Regions from separate parts of the Moraxella sp. K1664 genome, predicted to be linked through region 2. Evidence: riboswitches for the same ligand, from Rfam matches in the RefSeq annotation. Region 2 holds a riboswitch; each other region holds the start of a gene.
What was found. A riboswitch is a leader RNA that binds a small molecule or an ion and turns the genes downstream of it on or off. The one in region 2 is predicted to bind thiamine pyrophosphate.
Positions count from the first base shown of each region.

Region 1: it holds a riboswitch for thiamine pyrophosphate, as region 2 does, so the genes downstream of both, thiC (phosphomethylpyrimidine synthase ThiC) here and thiM (hydroxyethylthiazole kinase) in region 2, are expected to answer to the same signal.
Region 3: it holds a riboswitch for thiamine pyrophosphate, as region 2 does, so the genes downstream of both, AAHK14_RS06280 (divalent metal cation transporter) here and thiM (hydroxyethylthiazole kinase) in region 2, are expected to answer to the same signal.

Region 1 is NZ_CP155576.1:974,996-981,857, reverse strand. Features, by position in the region: gene AAHK14_RS05060 (hypothetical protein) at 73-258, opposite strand; gene AAHK14_RS05055 (transposase family protein) at 674-883, opposite strand; gene AAHK14_RS05050 (hypothetical protein) at 1,127-1,504, shown strand; gene AAHK14_RS05045 (histidine phosphatase family protein) at 1,695-2,345, shown strand; gene thiC (phosphomethylpyrimidine synthase ThiC) at 2,379-4,241, opposite strand; TPP riboswitch at 4,343-4,452, opposite strand; gene AAHK14_RS05035 (hypothetical protein) at 4,713-5,033, opposite strand; gene AAHK14_RS05030 (hypothetical protein) at 5,308-5,619, shown strand; gene AAHK14_RS05025 (hypothetical protein) at 5,616-5,780, shown strand; gene AAHK14_RS05020 (peptide ABC transporter substrate-binding protein) at 5,777-6,862, shown strand, end outside.
Region 2 is NZ_CP155576.1:1,640,294-1,647,155, reverse strand. Features, by position in the region: gene thiE (thiamine phosphate synthase) at 1-622, opposite strand, end outside; gene AAHK14_RS08300 (IS110 family transposase) at 967-1,995, opposite strand; gene thiD (bifunctional hydroxymethylpyrimidine kinase/phosphomethylpyrimidine kinase) at 2,195-3,040, opposite strand; gene thiM (hydroxyethylthiazole kinase) at 3,037-3,879, opposite strand; TPP riboswitch at 3,937-4,027, opposite strand; gene lipB (lipoyl(octanoyl) transferase LipB) at 4,138-4,884, shown strand; gene AAHK14_RS08280 (hypothetical protein) at 4,888-6,042, shown strand; gene AAHK14_RS08275 (inorganic diphosphatase) at 6,156-6,689, shown strand; gene rluB (23S rRNA pseudouridine(2605) synthase RluB) at 6,803-6,862, opposite strand, start outside.
Region 3 is NZ_CP155576.1:1,214,016-1,220,877, forward strand. Features, by position in the region: gene fabD (ACP S-malonyltransferase) at 75-1,022, shown strand; gene fabG (3-oxoacyl-ACP reductase FabG) at 1,012-1,740, shown strand; gene acpP (acyl carrier protein) at 1,898-2,131, shown strand; gene lysM (peptidoglycan-binding protein LysM) at 2,621-3,115, shown strand; gene AAHK14_RS06275 (hypothetical protein) at 3,125-3,256, shown strand; TPP riboswitch at 3,223-3,315, shown strand; gene AAHK14_RS06280 (divalent metal cation transporter) at 3,401-4,642, shown strand; gene AAHK14_RS06285 (hypothetical protein) at 4,724-4,870, opposite strand; gene coaE (dephospho-CoA kinase) at 4,978-5,625, opposite strand; gene tsaD (tRNA (adenosine(37)-N6)-threonylcarbamoyltransferase complex transferase subunit TsaD) at 5,832-6,862, shown strand, end outside.

The DNA of each region.
Region 1 (6,862 bases), 670 kb from region 2:
TAGGTATTTTTAATAGATAAGGTTTTTGGATAAATTTGTAGGGGAAAATTGCAATTCGCCCTTGTGAAATTATCAAATTTGGGTTATTTTATTGTATAAAAGGTGCGTGATATGCACTCTACGCCTACCACCTTTTTTGTGTATGGTCGCTTGTGCTTGCTCTAAACAAGCAAGCATGCTGTTAAAGACTTCTCGCTCAACGCCAATTAAGCGTTTAAACTTCTCATCAGATAAGTGTGTGGATGCTTCGTAGTTCATTGAGGTATTTTAGCATGGGAGGGGTTTTGCAGGTGGGCTATTTAGAAAAGAAAAGGAAATTTATTTATGAGCAATAGCTTATTTTATCTACTACTGATATGCATTGTATATGTATTTATGGGTTTTGTTTATATAAATACCCAGATATCAATTTATATATATTTGATTATTATGAGTATTTTTATGTATTTCAGCAAAAGAATTGCTAATCTATTGCACGGGCATATCATGAGATATATCAAAAAATCATAAAGATTGTAAGGAGCATATTGACAAACAACCAAAGAATAGTCTATTCCATAATGATTGAGAATCTTAATTTCACTCTCAACTTTATATAAGTCATTAATTTTTACAGGGGAGAATTACAATTCACCCCTGTAACTTAAAAATAATCAATAGACCCCTTGCGAAACTAAACCATCTTATTCACAATCCCCGCAATCAAATTCACCCTTAGGTTAAACCTTCTTTGGTGGTTGCGGTAGGTGGTGCTTAGTATTTTAAACACTTTTAATTTGCCATTGATGTGTTCTATGATGATACGTCTTTTACCAATGGCTTTGTTAATCTGTGTTATCTCTTTGTCTTGGGGTTTGTTTTTGTGCTTTTTGATAAAGGCTATATAAGTCCTTTGTGTTCAAGACCTATATAGCCTTTATCAGCGATGACAAACTGATAGTATGGTAGGGTGCGTAATACGCACCAATATGTTTTTAGGTATTTTTAATAGATAAGGTTTTTGGATAAATTGACAGGAAGTAAATTGCAATTCTCCCTTGTGAAATTATCAAATTTGGGTTATTTTATTGTATAAAAGGTGCGTGATATGTACTCTACGCCCAACTGAATAATCTTGGAAAATACCATGAAATTTAGCATTATCCGTTGTCTTATCGCTCTTATTTATATTCTATTTATGGTAAAAATAATGACAGAAGGCAATATTCAAAATGGCAAAGCCATTGTTTTATCCCTTATAAATATAATGCTAATACTCATCGCTATTTTTAATACCGACATTATCCTACCCAAGCAATTTACGCCACTTCATGAATTGGGCGTATTTGGCAGGGCGTGGCGAATGATATTTGCAGGGCTTGCGGTGTTGTGGGTCGGGGTTGTTTTTGTTGGGTTGATTTATGGACTTATCATAGGCAAATCCATAAGTGTAGGGCAGTTATTGGCAGTTAGCATTTTTGTTTTTGTGGGTTATGCAGGATTTAGAATGCTAACAGCAAAATAATGCCAAAACAGCGTACAAACTACTTCAAAGCAACAAAAAATCCAACATGGCGTTGGTTTTTTGTTCAGTCATAAATACACACCACGCACCGCCCAAACCCACGCCCATTCATTGCATTTTTACAATAATCACGCTACAATCATCATACTGCTAGCCCCCAAAATCAAAGATAAGTCCAAAACCAAACACCATGAAAAAATTCTACCTAATCCGCCACGCCCAATCCGAATCCAACGCAGGACACGCCATTCGCCCAAACCACGAGATTGCCATTACCAAGCTCGGACAGACCCAAGCCACAGACGTGGCGGACTGGCTCATCACACACGTCCCCACGCCTGATAAGGTCTTTGTATCGTCCTACATTCGCACGCACCAGACGGCACAGCCTTATTTGGATAGGACGAGCATGACTCCTGTGCAGATTGATGATTTGCGGGAGTTTAATTACCTAGATTATGAGCATATCAAGGATTTAACCCTGCCCCAAATCGTCAAAATGGCGGACGACTACTGGGTAACTAACGACAAAGCCCACACCGACAGCCCCACGACCGATAATTTTGTGAACCTTGCAGAGCGTGTTAAGGCGGTGCGTGATGTGTTTGATGTCTTACCAGACGGTACTTATGTGGTCTTTACGCATGGTATGTGGCTGGGTATGCTCATGTGGCAACTTATGCTTGGCTATCATGGGGGCGAGTGTCCACGCCTGTTTAACATGATAAAATTTAGAGAATTTGAGCTTGCCGTCCGCCCCAAAAACTGCGAAGTCTATCTGATGATAAGTGATGACGGACACAATGCGATAAGCAAGGTGAGAGCTAGGGGCGATGATTGACCCTAAGCCCTTTTTCCTTATTGCAATCTATCACTACACCACCCGATAAAGCTGACTGCCCCCTTCTTTATACTTATCCTTCATCTCGTCCATGCCACGAGCGTATTCTCGCACGTTTTGCGTGATTTTCATCGAACAAAACTTTGGACCACACATTGAGCAAAAATGTGCCGATTTATGGGCTTCTTTTGGCATGGTCTCATCGTGCATTGCCCTTGCTGTGTCAGGGTCTAGGGCAAGGTTAAACTGGTCTTCCCAGCGAAACTCAAACCGTGCCTTAGATAAGGCATTATCACGCACTTGGGCAAGCGGGTGTCCCTTGGCAAGGTCGGCGGCGTGGGCGGCGATTTTGTAAGTGATGATACCGTCTTTTACGTCCTTTTTGTTGGGCAGACCCAAATGCTCCTTTGGCGTAACATAGCACAGCATTGCCGTACCATACCAGCCAATCATCGCCGCCCCTATCGCACTGGTGATATGGTCATAGCCAGGGGCGATGTCAGTCGTCAGAGGCCCTAGCGTATAAAATGGGGCTTCGTGGCAATGCGTGAGTTGCATCTGCATATTTTCTTTAATCATGTGCATGGGAACGTGCCCTGGCCCTTCTATCATCACTTGTACGTCATGCTCCCACGCGCGTTTGGTTAGCTCGCCAAGCGTTTTTAATTCGCTAAATTGAGCTTCATCATTGGCATCTTGAATACAGCCTGGTCTTAGCCCATCGCCCAAACTAAACGCCACGTCATAGGCTTTGGCGATTTCACAAATCTCATCAAAATGCTCATAAATAAAATTCTCCTTGTGATGAGCCAAGCACCACTGTGCCATGATTGACCCACCCCGAGAGACAATGCCCGTCAAGCGATTGGCGGTGAGTGGCACATAACGCAGTAGCACCCCTGCATGAATGGTAAAATAATCCACGCCCTGCTCTGCCTGCTCAATGAGCGTATCCTTAAAAATCTCCCACGTCAAATCCTCCGCCACGCCACCTACCTTTTCCAACGCCTGATAAATCGGCACCGTCCCAATCGGCACAGGGCTATTGCGGATAATCCATTCTCGTGTTTCGTGGATATTTTTGCCTGTGGACAAATCCATAATTGTGTCCGCTCCCCAGCGTGTCGCCCACGTCATTTTGGCGACTTCTTCATCAATGGACGAACCTAGGGCGGAGTTGCCGATATTGGCGTTAATTTTTACCAAAAAATTTCGCCCAATAATCATCGGCTCGCTCTCTGGGTGATTGATGTTACACGGAATAATCGCTCGCCCTTCTGCCACTTCTTTACGCACAAATTCAGGGGTAATCTCTCGTATTTTCGCCCCAAAATTCTCCCCCTGATGTTGGCGTAAATCCACGCCATCACGCTGTTTGCCATTTTCACGAATGGCGATGTACTCCATCTCAGGCGTGATAATGCCCTGTCTGGCATAGTGCATTTGGGTTACGTTTTTGCCACGTTTGGCTCGTCTGGGTTTGGCAATGTGAGCAAAACGAATGTCCGCCGTGCGAATGTCGTTTAGCCGAGCTTTACCAAAATCCGATGTCAAACCGTCCAAAACGTCCGTATCATCACGCTCGGCAATCCACGTCTCACGCAGTTTGGGTAAGCCTTGATTTAGGTCAATGTGAACGCTTGGGTCGGTATACACGCCTGATGTGTCATACACCAAAATCGGCTCGTTTTTTTCAAAACCGTCCTGTTTACCATTTTGGCTAAGACCTATGGGCGTGTCGGTCAGCGTAATCTCACGAAACGGCACACGAATGTCCGCTCGTGAGCCTTGCACATACACCTTTTTGGACGCAGGCAGGATACGAGTTAAATCCTTAGCGTCCTGTTCGTGTTGATTGATAAGTTCGGTTGGGGATTGATTTGCGATTTGGCTCATCATAATATCCTTTTTAAATGGCTAATAAACAAATCAAGCCATCAAAAATCTTATGATGAAAAAGAATTATTGATATCAATCAATAATATACAGAATTTTTAAGATTTTGAAAACTTGATTTCCTACGGCGGTACGAACCGCATCAGGTTCAACGGATTTTGTGGCATAACCACAATCTCGGCAACTTTGGGTTGCACTCCGTCAAGTTGGTAACATTATAACAAATATTAGGGCAATAAAAAAGCATGACACACATTTGCCAAGCTTTAACCCAAACCAAATATTTAAAGCAATAATAGTACATTATGGTAAATTAACCCCAATTCATATCAATTTTATCTCTTTAAATAATGCCTTTGTAGGGGCGTGTTGCACACGCCCATTGGTAAGCTATGCCTGCCCATAATACGAAAAACCGTTACCCGCAGGCAAGTTTGTGGCGAACGGTTTCCGTAGTAAAATTCAATTGTGTTAACTGTAATAAATAACGCCAAAAGACAACAAGGTAAATACTAGCAACAACCCATAACCTATTTTATTAAACCATTTTAATTGTTCATCAGAATAATCACGTTTTGAAAAATAAGCATTTACCAAAAAATTAATGCCAAAACCTAAAACAAAAATCATAAGCCAAACTAATACCCAATTATTTTGATTAAGTGGCAAATAAGAATAGATAATTTTTGAAAAGGATATAAAAATTAACACCCAAAATCCCGTAACCGCCATGCGAACACCTTCATTTCGGTTAAGCCATGGTGCGCTAAAAAATTTGGTTAACTTGGTCATTATTTTCCTTGTTTGATTTGACGTAAAAAAATAATACTATAACAAAATCACACCCCATTATCAATTATTATTTATTCTCATTTGCTTGGATAAGTTCGCTCTCCATCTGTCATAAGGCATCAGCTACGCCCCAATTTTGCTTGATGGCTTGACTGCCACAAAAGGCAAAAGTGATTTGCCCCAATGCACTCTTTTGTGATAGAGTACTTAGGACTCATATCAAAAACATCATCCATGCTTTTGGTATCGCCAACAACCCATTTTAGGGCAAACCATGTACAAATTCATCGCCTACATCCCCGAATCCGACCTAGAAAACGTCAAGACCGCCCTATTTAACGCAGGGGCAGGGCAATTTGACGGATATAGCCATTGCTCTTGGCAAGTGCTTGGCGTGGGGCAGTTTAAACCCTTAAAAGGGGCAAACCCTGCCATCGGTCAGATTGATAAGATAGAATACGTCCCCGAATGGCGGGTTGAGACCATCGTCCCCGATGATAGGCTCATGGACGTGGTGCGTGCCTACAAATCGGCTCATCCTTATGAAGTGCCAGCGTATGATGTCTATCAGATGGTGGATGTGTGAGTGCATGGCTTTTCGTGTCTGGTGCAGACATGATGAACCAAGCCATTTTATATGCCAAAATGATAAAGATATATGTCATAATGGAATTTAGACTTTGCATAAAAAGCCCTGATAATAGGGTGTATCAAGACATATCGCAAATCACGATGGAGCTGACATGACAAGCCAATCCTTTAAATTTTCCAAAAAATCCCTAGTCCTTGCCCTGCCTGTGTGCTTACCGCTATTTTTTGGGGCGTGCAGTCAGCCCCAAAACCAAGCCCAAACGGGCGATACCGCCGACAAGACAAGCGAGACCAAGGCGGACACGACCACCCCAAAATCCGACCGTGATACGCTCATCATCAACAACGGTGCCGAAGTCGGTTCGCTTGACCCGCACAAAACAGGGGGCGTGCCCGAGTCTGGGCTTGCTCGTCAGCAGTTTGTGGGGCTTGTCAGTACAGATTCTGATGGCAATCTTGAACCTGCCATTGCCGAAAGTTGGGAGAGTGCCGACAACAAGGTGTGGACGTTCAAACTGCGTGATGCCAAATGGTCAAATGGCGAGCCGATTACCGCCCATGACTTTGTGTTTAGTTTTCAGCGTATGGTTGACCCAAAGACGGCTGCCAACTTTGCCAACTATGTGGCAGACGCTAAGTTTGTGAACGCAAGCGACATCATCGAAGGCAAAAAAGCCCCCACCGAGCTTGGCGTGAAAGCCATTGATGATAAGACCGTTGAGATTACCCTATCCGAGCCTGTGGCATTTTTGCCTGATATGCTTACCTATACCGCCATGCGACCTGTTCCCAAAAATGTGGTAGAAAAATTGGGCGATGACTGGTCAAAAATTGAAAACATCGTGGTAAATGGGCCATACATCATCAAAGAGCGTGTCATGGGCGAAAAAATCGTCCTTGCCAAAAACCCCCATTATTATGATGCCGACAAAGTTGCCATTCCAAACCTTGTGCTACTACCGATTGATTCTGGGCAGACAGACTACACCCGTTATCAAGCAGGCGAGATTGATGTTACTTATACCGACATTCCAAGCGATATTCTTGCCAAAGCCGACAAAAATGAAGTCAAAACATCGCCATCGTTTTGCTCGTATTATTATGAAATGAACGTCAACAAACCACCCTTTGATGATGTGCGTGTTCGCCGTGCGATGACCTTGACAATGGATAGAGAGCTGATTGCCGAAAAAGTGGCGGCTCGTGGCGAGACCCCTGCCTATCAGATGACCCCAAAA
Region 2 (6,862 bases):
CGTCCGCACGGGCAATCACCGACACGCACGCCACACCGTCCGCCCCATTGGCACGCACAAGGCTTGCGTTTGTGGTGTCAATCCCACCAATGGCAACAAGCGGACGCTTGCCAATCATCGCTCGCACCTGCCCCACCATATCCACGCCCACCGCACACCCAGCGTCCGCCTTTGAGCGTGTGTCAAACACCGCCCCAATCGCCAAATAATCCGCCAAATCATGCCCCACACTAACCCTTATCTCATCAAGCGAGCTGTGCGACAAACCCACAAATGCACGCCCACGACACAGCCTTGCCACGTCAAAAATATCCATGTCCGCCTGCCCCACATGAACGCCGTCCGCCCCAATGTCAAGGCACAAATGAACATCATTGTTAATCACAAACGGCACGCCATATTGACGGCATAACGCTTGGCAATCTAGGGCGAGCTTTTTAATCTTGTCAGGGCAAGTTAGGGCGTTGTCGCCTTTTTCACGAAATTGATAGCAAGTAATCCCTGCTTGCAAGGCATTCTCCAACACCGCAAGCAGTCTCTGCTCTGGCGTGGGTTCGTCTCGGTGCGTGCAGTCTTGTGTGCCTGCGACAAAATAGACGGATAGGGTTGATTTATCAAACATGGGGGTTCCTTTTGGGATTTTTAATAAAAACTTAAAAATTTTTAAAATACAAATGACAATCAAGGTAAAAAATGTAGGGACAAATCACCTTCGCCCTTTGATAAAGTGTTGATTTTTGGGTGAATTGCAATTCGCCCCTACACGTCCAAATTTTAAAAATATTTTAAAAGGCATTTTAATTCAGCAATGGACTTCCTGCAAAACTCTGAATTAAAGAAAACCGTTCGTGGTGAGCTAAGTCGAACCATAACGGTTTTCCTTATACCCTTCGACAAGCTCAGATACCATGATACCCCACCTAAGTCAATGGTTTTTTAAGTATCTGGTATCTAGTATCTTACAAACTAACTTAAAGATACTTGTTGCTCAAAGGATGTTTGGGTTTTGATAACACCAAAACAGATATGTACCAATTTACGCATACAAGCACATAAGGCTTGCATTTTGGTTTTACCGTTTTGTTGTAATCGTTCATAAAATGCCTTAATGGTGCTATTATAACGAATGGCACTCATTGCAGACATATACAGCTTAGCACGCAAAGAGACTTGCCCTTGTTTGGACAGTTTGGTTGCTCCCTTAAAGACACCTGACTGTCTTTGTTTGGGTATTAAGCCTAAAAACGAAGCCATCTGTGAGGCTTTTTTAAATTGTTTGGTATGTATTAAGCATACCACTTCTTTGGCAATAACAGAACCAATACCGTCAATGGTTTCAAGTAAGGTTTTGTCTTGCTTTAAACTTGGTTGTTTGTCAACAAAGTCATCAATGTCTTTGGTGAGTTTGGCAATTTCCTCTTGAAGGACACTGATGACTGTTTGCATGGATGCTTTAACCAAATCGGGCAGATTGGGTGATAAGAGCAACTCTTGTCGGTTTTGCTCTCGTTGCAAATCTTCTTTGAGTGCTTCTAAGCGAGCCAATAGAGCTTTTAGCTGTTTGGCTTCAATGCTAGGTGCTATCCAAATCTCAGGCTTGTGGCTATAACCATACCTTGATAAAATAATGCTGTCTTTTTTATCAGTTTTATGGATTACCCCCAAACTGTCTGCAAATTTGCGGACATAGTTAGGATTGACAATGCTTTGCTTGATATTATTATCATCAAGAAACTCACTTAGGTGTTCATGATAAACCCCTGTTGCTTCTAGGATGATGTGTAGCTCATCAAGATGATTGCTGACATTGGTTTTTAACCAAGCAAGCAGTAAATCAAAGCCTGCTTTGTTGTTGTTAAAAACCTTGGTTTTTACTTTATTTGTGCTTGGGTTTATAAATGCAACATCAAACTTTGCTTTGCTGATGTCTATGCCAATATAGTGTATCATCTGTCTCTTGCCTTGTTTATGCAGTGTCTGTTTTAATAAACGCACTTAGATACCATTCAGAGTTAAGATGACAAGCAAAGGACACCATCTGAGCACCAGTGTTAAGACACTAAGGGCGAACCCGTGTTCTCTTTGCTTGTATAACCCAACAACATTCTAGCAGATAATCTAGGTTTGGTGTTGGGTTGATACAAGGGCGAACGGAAAACCAGTTTTATAGGAAGTTTAATATTAAATTTACCAACTAATTACCCACCCCACCTTCCCAAAACGCCCAATGATTGACCGCCCCATGTCCGTGTCCGATATTGGGGGCGGTGCTAATCGCCTGAGCAATTAAGCGTTTGGCGGTATGAATGGCATCTGCCACGCTCGCCCCTTTGGCAAGCTCTGCCGTGATACACGCCGAGAACGTACACCCTGTGCCGTGTGTGTTTTTGCTGTTAGTGCGTTCGCTTTGTACTTGCCAAATATCGCCCGTTTCATCAAGCACATAATCTATGCACATGGCACTTTGGGAATTTTGGCTATGTCCGCCTTTGATGATGACCGTCTTTGCCCCCATGTCTTGTAAGGCGTGTAGGGCTTTCCTTATATCATCATCACAAACTATCGTCATGCCTGTCAGCACTTCGGCTTCTGGTAGGTTGGGCGTGATGATGTCGGTTAGGGGAATGAGCCGTTTTAGGCTGTCTTTTGCGTTGTCATCAAGCAAGGATTGTCCGCCTTTGGCAATCATCACAGGGTCAAGCACCACTTGCCCAAACGGACGATTTTGTAGAAACTGCCCCACCGTCTCAATGATGTCGGACGTGCCAAGCATACCGATTTTGCACGCCCCAATCGCAAAATCGTCCCCAATGGCGACAAGCTGGGCTCTAATGTGGTCGGTCGGCAGATGATGAATGCCCCATACGCCTTGGGTGTTTTGGGCGGTTGTGGCGGTCAGTACACTTGTACCAAATACTTGTCGCATGGTAAAGGTCTTTAAATCCGCCTGAATGCCTGCCCCACCGCCAGAGTCCGACCCTGCAATAGTCAAGGCTTGGGCGGGGCGATGAGTGCGTGGGTGCGTGTGGACGTGGTTCATGCTCCCCCCACAAACTTGACACGATTGGCAATCTCATCAGGGCTAATACCGCCCAATTTATCCAAAAATTGATACATAAACGTACCGCTTTGGCTTGGCAATAATCCTTCACAAGCAAGCTCGCCTGCAATGGCAAATGTGGCACAGGCATTGACCGCCCCCACCAAATACCGCTCACGCCCTGCCACCGCCAAAAATGCCCCAACCACGGCACTTAGCAAGCACCCTGTGGCGGTAACCTTGGGCAGAAGTGGCGTACCGTTGGCAAGGGCAACCACCTGCGTGCCGTCTGAGATATAGTCAATCTCGCCTGTCAAAATGGCAATGGTGCGGTACTTTTGGGCGACCGCTTGGCAAATGCTCGCCAAATCCGCATCGCCACGCCCAGCATCCACGCCTTTGGCTTGCCAGTTCGCCCCTGCCAAAAACGCAAGCTCGCCTGCATTGCCACGAATGGCATCAAACTGCACGACTTGGCTAATCTGATGAATGGTAGATTGGCGTAAAGTGCTTGCCGACACCGCCACAGGGTCTAGCACCACAGGAATGCCGTGGGCGTTGGCGGTTTGCCCTGCGATAATCATGGCGGACGTTTTGGGGTCGGACGGCGTGCCGATATTTAGCACAACCGCACTACTGATTTTGGCAAGCTCTGCCATCTCCAAAGGCGACTCTGCCATCATGGGGGACGCACCAACAGCAAGCAGTCCATTGGCGGTAAAATTGGCGGAGACCAGATTTGTAATGTTGTGAATTAGGGGGTTTTGCTTGCGGACTTCGTTGATTAAGTCTAGGGGGATTTGGTCTGGGGAGAATGGGTTTTTGGTAACTGTGGTCATGGGTTTTTCCTTTTTAAGAAAAGCACAGTCAAAACCCACACCAAAAAGTGTGTTGCTCGTCAATTTTTATCAATTTCCTACGCCAGTTTTAACTGTATCAGGTTCACGGGTATCATCTCAGCCATAAATAGCACCCCGATTGATAGGTTGGATTATAACAAAAGGGTAAGGGGTGTGCAAGCGGTTAAAAATGGTTAAAATGGTTTTTATTTTTAACAAAATGACGTAAAATAGCTCTTATTTAACCATTTAAAAGCCATGACCCTAAACCTACCCCACCTAAACCTTACCCCCTTGCAATGGGACGACTTGCACACAAGCACCCACCCCCACGCCGAATACAACGCCACGCATGATGATATGCTTGCTCGGATTTTGAGTCGCATTGATGATAAAAAAAACGGGCAAGCCTGCCCTGATGAGCTGTGGATTGTGGAGCATCAAGACGTTTATACGCTAGGGCAAGCGGGCAAAGAAGAGCATATTCTCTACAAGACCGACACCCCAATCATCAAAACCGACCGTGGCGGACAGGTAACATGGCATGGCGTGGGGCAACTTGTGGTGTACTGGCTGTGGGATTTGCACCGCCTTGGCATGGGCGTGCGAGACCTAGTGAGCCACGCCGAGCAAGCCATAGAAGACGTGGTGGGCGAGTACCTACCGCCCGATTTGACCGCTAAGGCTCGCCGTGATGCCCCTGGGGTGTATATTTATAATACCAATGGCGATATGCTTGGCAAAATTGCGTCTTTGGGCTTTAAAATCAAGCAAGGGCATAGCTATCACGGCATTGCCATTAACCTTGTCAATGATTTGACCGCCTTTAATGCCATTAACCCTTGTGGCTATGCGGGCATGGCAATGGTAAAACTATCGCAATTTGGCAAATTTGATGATAGCCAAACGCACGAATTTATTCATAAATTTATCAGTAATATTCAAAAAAGACACAGTGGACAACTCGCCCTAAGACCCATAAATAACCCGATACCCAGCGAATAAGCCATGAAATACCCATTAATAATCATCGCAATCGCTCTGTCATCCTTGACCGCTTGCGACAACAAGCCCAACAGCTCACTTGCTACTGATGCCACACCACGCCAAGCAGAGCAGACTTTTGTGGACGTTGCCCCCACATCGCCCACACCTGTCGCTCAAAGTGCCAACGCCCAAGCGATTGATTGCCAAGCCGTTACCAGCACACTAACCGCCATTGACATCAATAGCCAAATAGATGACTTTGATAAGGCGGATAAACTACTCAATCATTGCCTGCCGACTGCCGACAACACCACCCAAATCAAGTGGGCGACACAATATCAGCTTGCTTATCAGCGTTTTTTGTCATTTTGGCAAGGCGATAAATTTTTGCTAGATGAGGCAGAATTTGACCAGTTAAATCAGGTCATGTACGACATTCATTATAACAAAAAGTACAATGAGTCCAACATCGTAAAATTACCCCCAAAAGCCCAACATCTCATCAAGCAGGTCAAACAAAACAAGCTAAAAATAGCAGACTACTGCGAAGGGGAATTTGACTTCGTCAATGATTATCAAGCATTTGCCAAGCTGTTTACGCCCCATTTACCAAAAGGCCAAGCGGTCATGATTGAGCGACTTGCCAGCGACAACCAAGAGCCACTGTGGTGTGATGCAGGTCTTAGCATTTCATTAGATGAGCTTATCGAGCGGGCGTTATTTTGGCAAGATTATCAAAAGACGTATCCGCAGAGTGTCTTTATTGATGATGCCAAACGGTTGTCATTATTTTATGAATATTTGTTATTTTTTGATTCAGATAATACACGTTGGCTAAATGATGATAAAACCGCATTTATCACCTACATCAATGAAAATGATGAGACATTCACAGATGAAGCGAGCTTTGTCAAACTTGCCAAACATAACAGCGAACTTGGCAAAAAAGCCCAAGCCTTTCTAGCATTTATCGCCACACCAACAGATGAGCGAGACGACAAATACCCCATAAATCCTGCCAATCTTGATGAACGCCACCTTGATGACCCAAGTCAAATTGAAGATTGGGAGCGGGCAACCTTACAACTCATGACCGCCTTAGACAAAACAAAAGTGGACACCCCAAGCTGTATCAGCACCCCCATTTGCTTGCCCGATACATCAGATGAGCCTTGATAATATGCCATTATCCATAAGCGATATGCAAAAACATCATAAATTGATGATTGCACTTAGATTGATTTAATATTACAATGGCACAACTTTTTTAATCCCAATCGGAGAATTTTATGGTAGATTTTAACAAAATCCTAGACGCAGGCGACGTGGACGCAGGCGAGATTAACGTGGTCGTAGAAATCCCTACTGGCTCAAACCACAAAATCGAATGGAACCGCAAACTCGCTTGCTTTGAGCTTGACCGTGTTGAGCCGATTGCTTTTGCCAAGCCTTGCAACTATGGCTTTATCCCTCAAACCCTAGACGAAGACGGCGATGAGCTAGACGCACTTATCCTAACCGAACAGCCATTGACCACGGGTATTTTTCTAAAAGCCAAAGTCATTGGCGTGATGAAGTTTGTTGATGACGGCGAGGTGGACGACAAAATCATCGTGGTACCTGCCGATGACCGCAACAACGGCAACGCCTACAACAGCCTTGATGACCTACCACCACAGCTTATCAAACAGCTAGAATTTCACTTTAACCACTACAAAGACCTAAAAAAAGCTGGCACCACCAAAGTAGAAGGCTTTTTTGACGTTGCCACCGCCAAAGAAGTGATTAAAGAGAGCCAAAAACGCTGGGTAGAAGAAGCGTGATTGGCGACTTGCAGATGACAATCTTATAAGTCATCAATCATAAAACCGCCCGAATGCCATAAACGGTATTCGGGCGGTTTTGTCAACATGAGTATAATTTACTCTTTGTTGATTTATACTTTATAAAACTTCGCCTTGCCAAACGCAGGGGTTTGCTGTCCTTTACGTTCGCT
Region 3 (6,862 bases), 430 kb from region 2:
AACAAATGTTTATTATTTATGGTAAAATGACACGTTCATCAGCGTGATGAATGTTTGATAAAAAATGGTGTAACATGACAACAAAACGTGTGGCAGTGATTTTCCCTGGTCAAGGGTCGCAGACCATTGGCATGATGGATGAGCTTGCCGAGCATTTTAGTGTGGTAAAGACTACGTTTGACGAAGCAAGTGGTGCGTTGGGCGTGGATTTGTGGGAGATAACCCATGATGAGAGTCGCCTAAACAAGACCGAATTTACTCAGCCTGCTCTGCTTACGGCGAGCGTGGCGATTTGGCAGATTGTCAAAGACAAACTGTCAGCACAGAGAATAACACCGCTGTGTTTGGCAGGGCATTCGCTCGGTGAGTACTCGGCATTGGTGGCAAGTGGCGTGCTTAGCCTGACAGATGCGGTCAAGCTTGTGCATGAGCGTGGTAAGCTCATGACAAGGGCGGTGGCAGGGATAGATACGCAGATGGCGGCGGTGCTAGGATTAGATGATGAGCAGGTCGCCAGTCTGTGCGAAGATGCTACCGAAAACGCAGGCATTGTAGGTCCTGCCAACTTTAATAGCCCTGGTCAAGTGGTGATTGCAGGCACACAAGTGGGTGTGAGCCATGTGCTGTCAGCGGTAGAAGCACTGGGCAAAAAGGCGGTGCCACTCAAAGTCTCTGTGCCATCGCACTGTGAGCTGATGAACCCTGCCAGTGATGCATTGGCAAAACTTTTGGATGAGACCGAATTTGCCACCGCCCAAATCCCCGTCATCCAAAACCGTCATGCCCAAGTGCATAAGCATGTCAACGACATCAAGACCGCCTTGACCGAACAGTTATCCATGCCGGTGTTGTGGTCACAAACCATGCAAAAACTTGCCGATAAACAAATCGATGTTGTGATTGAATGCGGACCGGGCAATGTCCTATCCAACCTTGCCAAACGCCAAGAGACACCGATTGTCGCTTTGCCGACGGACAAATTAGCACGTTTAGAAAAATTGGAGCAATTAGATGAGTCGTAAGATTATCCTAGTAACAGGGGCAAGCCGTGGTATCGGGCGTGCCATTGCCGAGCAGTTTGCCAGCGAAGGGCATTTTGTCATTGGCACCGCCACCAGCGAGCGTGGGGCAGAAGCGATAGAAGAGTATCTGTCTGAGTCGGGCGGTATCGGGCGTGTGCTTGATGTCTGTGATGATGCGGCGATTGATAAGCTCTTTGAAGAGATTGATAGTGTGTATGGTTCGGTCAATGTACTGGTCAATAACGCAGGCATTACCAAAGATGGTCTGCTCATGCGAATGAAAGATGAAGACTGGGCGAGCGTGCTTGACACCAACTTGACCGCCATCTATCGCATGAGTCGCCGTGCGGTGCGTGGCATGATGAAAGCCCGCTCTGGACGTATCATTAACGTCACATCCGTGGTCGGGCAGATGGGAAATGCAGGTCAGACCAATTACGCCGCATCTAAGGCAGGCGTGGAGGGCTTTACCCGTGCGTTGGCTCGTGAGATTGGCTCTCGTGGCGTAACGGTAAACTGTGTCGCTCCTGGCTTTGTAGAGACAGACATGACCGAAGAGCTAGACGAGCGTTTGGTAAACTCCATGTTGGACGCTGTACCGCTTGGGCGTATGGCTCAGCCTGAGGAGATTGCCGCGGCGGTGTCGTTTTTGGCAAGTGATGGGGCAAGCTACATCACTGGCGAAGTGCTGGCGGTCAATGGTGGCATGTACATGTGATTTGTCACGTGTACGTCACGATTTTATGTAAATTTGTGAACGAGCGTACTAATAGCACTTGCACAAATGACAAAAATGTTTTATCATACACAAGTTTTCAGTCATCAAATCATTGGTGCTGATTTTCTTAAATTCCCATGTTAAAAAGGATACTCTTATGAGCGATATCGAAGCCAAAGTAAAAGCAGCCGTTGCTGAGCAACTTAGCCTAAATGCTGACGAGATTAACAATGCAGCGTCTTTCATGGACGACCTAGGTGCAGACTCTCTTGACCTAGTGGAGCTTGTGATGGCGTTTGAAAATGAGTTTGGTATTACCATTCCCGACGAAGATTCAGCTGAGCTGACCACTGTTCAAAAAGCCATTGACTACGTGTCTGCCAAAGTATAAGCCAGGCAGAAGTCAAACACACACCACTTTTTAGTTTTAAAAAGTGGTTTTTTTATGTCATTAGGGCGCGCCTGCCTTTTATGTTTGTAATGAAAAATGCCTGTTTAAAAAAGCAGGGGAATCGCCCGTTTTTCAAGGAAAAAACGCAGGTTGATAGTCATTCTATCAAGCAAGTTTTTGACGATGAAAAACAATCCGACCACTTAAACTGGGTAAATTTTTAAGATTTTTTACTTAATTTTTTAAATTTAAGTGGTCGGATAGCCATTTTTCATGCAAAAGCATCATTTTATTGCTATAAAATTTCTGAATATTAAATTGTGTTATAAAGGGTAGGCATGCCCTACATAAGTATAACAATTTTACGCATAAATACAGTGCAAATTTTTATCATTTTATACTAAGATAGCAGGGAGTTTAAGGATGGTTGCTAGACAAACCATGCTAAACGTCAACACACTTTCTATCAAATCCAAATAAGGAGCCATCATGGGTATTTTTAGTTTTGCCAAAGACATCGGCGATAAAGTATTTAACCGCAATAAAAAAGAGCAATCAGCCCCAACAACCCCTACACCAACAACATCAGCTCCTGCTGAGCCTAGTGCCCAAGAGATTGCCAATTTGCTGTTGGCTCGTGTGCAAGCTAATGCTAATATCACTGGCTTAAAGGTCAACTATAATGGTAATACTGATACGGTTGTCCTGTCAGGTATGGCCGCATCGCAAGCCGACCGTGAAAAAGCGGTACTTGCCGCAGGTAATGTTCAGCACGTCGCTCAGGTGGATGACCAATTGAGCGTGGCAATGCCTGAATCTGAGTCTCGTTTTTATACCGTCAAATCAGGCGATACGTTATCAAAAATTGCCAAAGAAATGTACGGCAATGCCAACGAGTACAACAAAATCTTTGAAGCGAACCAACCGCTACTATCTCACCCTGACAAAATCTATGTGGGTCAAGTGTTGCGTATCCCTGCCTAATATGACGGCATGAATGATAAACACCTTGATGGCTATCAAGGTGTTTTTTATGCTAAAAATTGGCAAAATGATATTGTCAAGCTGGGTGAAATTTTATACAATAACCGCTCCATTAGTCGGGGTGCTGTCCATGACGGCTGAGAAATACCCGTGAACCTGATACAGTTAATACTGGCGTAGGAAACTAATCGTGTCATTCTTATTGTCTTTATCCTTGGTGGTCATCATCAGGGTAGTTTTTGGTGTGGACGGTCATGGGTTGCCCTTTATTTATCGGGGTTTATCATGACAACCAAACTCACTACTTTATCCACACCGCCCAAATCCGCATTTTTTAGCCAGTATGGGCCTGGTATCATCATGGCGTCGTCCTGTGTGGGCGGTTCGCACATTATTGCGTCCACACAAGCAGGCGTGTATTATGGCTGGCAATTGGCAGGGCTGATTGTGCTGGTCAATGCCTTAAAATATCCCTTTTTTCGCCTTGCCTTTGACTATGCCAACCAAAACGACAAAACGCTACTGGCAGGCTATGCCGAGCGTGGGCGTGGCTATCTCATGCTGTTTTTGGTGTTTAATATGTTCGCCACAGTCGTCAATGTCGCAGGGGGTACGCTACTGTCGGCGGTACTGCTTGGCATGATGATGGGACAGGGCGTGCCGTTGCCAATGTTAAATGCGATTATCATGATAAGTTTTGTGTGGCTCATCTTTGGCAAACAATACCAAAAACTTGACCACATCTCCAAATTTATCATGCTTGCTCTAAGTGTCATCACGCTGGTCGCCCTTGTCATGGTCATGGCAAATCCCACACCGTCTGCCCCTGTGTCGCCCCCGTCCCCATGGGTGTGGAGTGCCGTGCCGTTTTTGGTGGCACTGATGGGCTGGATGCCTGCTCCGATGGAGCTTAGTGTGTCAAGCTCGCTGTGGATTGCCGAAAAAAACAAAATCAACCCTGACTATAAGCACCGCTATCGCCGTGATTTTAATGTCAGCTATGCCGTGAGCGTGGTGCTGGCACTCATGTTCATGGCGTTGGGGGCGATGGTGGCGATAGGCGATGGCGAGCCACTACAAGGCGGTAAGTTTGTCGGTGAGTTCGTGGGTATGTACGCCCACGCCATTGGCGAGTGGACACGTCTGCCTATGCTGTTTGTGGCGTTTGTGTGTATCTATGGCACGACAATCGTGGCGGTGGACGGCTATTCACGGGGCAATCAGCAAGCGGTGGCGATTTTACAAAACCGACCGCTTGATGACAACACCCAACAAAAACACCTTCGCTACTGGACGCTAGGCTCGCTGTTGATGGCGGGGGTGGTCATTGGGCTGTTTGGGGGTATGGTGGGTAAGATGATTGCCTTTGCCATGACCTTGTCGTTTTTGTTTGCCCCTGTGTTTGCGTGGTTAAATTGGGGCTTGCGTCATAAATGCTTGCCCCAACCTGTGTGGGTCAATATGCTGGCGTATGCAGGGCTGTTGTATTTGGTGGCGATGGTGGGGCTGTATTTGGGTAGTCGCTGAGTTGTCAAATATTTGTTTGGTGGCAAGGTGTATATCATGTACCAATATGATTTTTTATTTAAAAGGTGCGTGGTACACACCTTACTTTTTAACCATATTTATAATTATAAAATGGATAAAAACAAAACCACAAACTTGGGGAGTTTGTGGTTTCATAGGGGTTTTGCTACTTGCGTTATCCATAAGGGCTTCCATAATATCAGCGGTCTTCCATGTTGGCTTATCCATTTGCCATATCCTTGCTGATGTGCGTATTATGCCAAAATCTAGCCCATAAGAAAATACGCCAATGTCATCAATGCGTGTAAGCATTTGCTTACAAGGTGTTTTTTAAATCATTTATCTTTTGCTAAATCGTTTGCCATAGCCAGATATGTTTGATGTAACGCATTGATTTGGCGATATAAATTAGCCAAACTCCCTGTATTATCTATCACGTCATTGGCATAAGATAGGCGTATATCTCGGCGGATTTGCTTGTCAATGATTGCTAAAATGTCCTTATCACTTTGTCCGTCTCGTCTGCTGGCTCGCTGTATTTGTAGCTCTATCGGCACGTCCACCACCAAAATCCTATCACAAAGGGCGGTCAAACCCTTATCATCGCCTTGAATACTTTCTAATAAAAGCGGGGCGGATAATATGGCGTAGGGGCTACTGGCGTGGTCAAGCTCGTGCCTGATTTGGGTGCGTATGGCAGGGTGGGTGATGGCATTTAGCGTGGCAAGTTTGGCAGGGTCAGCAAAGACAAGCTCACGCAGGTAAGTGCGGTTAAGCACACCGTCCGTAAGAATATCCGCCCCAAAAGCGTGGGCAAGCTCATCTAATACAGGCGAGCCTTTGGCGGTGATGGTATGGCTGATGACATCAGCATCTATCACGTCTATGCCGAGCGTGGCAAAATGGTCGCTCACGGCAGTTTTTCCGCTACCGATACCGCCTGTTAAGCCGATGATAAAGGGGGATTTGGGAGTGGTTGGCATGGTTTGTCTTTTTAAATGATAAAAGGGTATTTAGTTTATAATAAAGGATTGGTAATTGGTAGGGGTAGATTGTATTTTTAAATAATTTTAATCTTATCAATGATTTATAAAATAAAATTTAACATATTAAAAATCAAAAACCTGTATCCAAATGCCAATCATCTAAAAAATGCTATAATACCCCAAATTTTTGGAAAAAGACAATCATGAAAGTATTAGGTTTAGAAACGTCCTGCGATGAGACAGGGCTTGCCATTTATGATAGCGAGCTAAACGGCGGTCAAGGTGGGGTGCTGGCACAGGTGCTGTATAGCCAGATTGAGCTACACGCCACTTATGGTGGGGTCGTGCCTGAGCTTGCCAGTAGAGACCACATTCGTAAACTGGTACCACTGTTTAACGAACTCCTAGATAAGGCAAATATCGCCAAATCCGACATTGATGCGGTCGCCTACACCAAAGGACCCGGCTTGATTGGGGCACTCATGACAGGGGCGTTATTTGGGCGGACGCTTGCCTATGGGCTTGGTGTGCCTGCCATTGGCGTTCACCACATGGAAGGGCACCTGCTTGCTCCGATGATAGAAAATGATAAAGGGGTCAATTTCCCCTTTGTTTGTCTGCTCGTCTCGGGCGGTCATACCATGCTGGTGCGAGCAGACGGCGTGGGGCGGTATGAGATATTGGGCGAGAGTATTGATGATGCGGTGGGCGAGTGTTTTGATAAAACCGCCAAAATGCTCGGTCTGCCTTACCCCGGTGGGCCGAATGTGGAGCGACTTGCCAAAGGGGGTAATCCCCACGCCTATGACTTGCCACGCCCGATGATGGGTAAGGGGCTGGATTTTAGTTTTAGTGGCATGAAAACAGCCGTGCATAATCTGATTAAGGACACCAAAGGGAGCGACACCGACCCTGTGGTGCGGGCGGACATCTCGGCAAGTTTTCAGTATGCGGTGGTGGATACGCTGGTCAAAAAATGCACCAAAGCCCTAAAACAAACAGGGCTAAAACAACTGGTCATCGCAGGGGGTGTGTCTGCCAATGCGAGCCTACGCACGCATTTGGAGACCGCCCTTGCCAAAATGGGGGCGAGCGTGCATTATGCCCCCTTGCACCTATGCACCGACAACGGAGCGATGATAGCCTATGCAGGATATTGCCGTCTTAGCATGGGGCAGGCGGACGATTTGGCGGTGGCGTGCGTGCCACGATGGAGCATGGAGAGTTTGGCGGT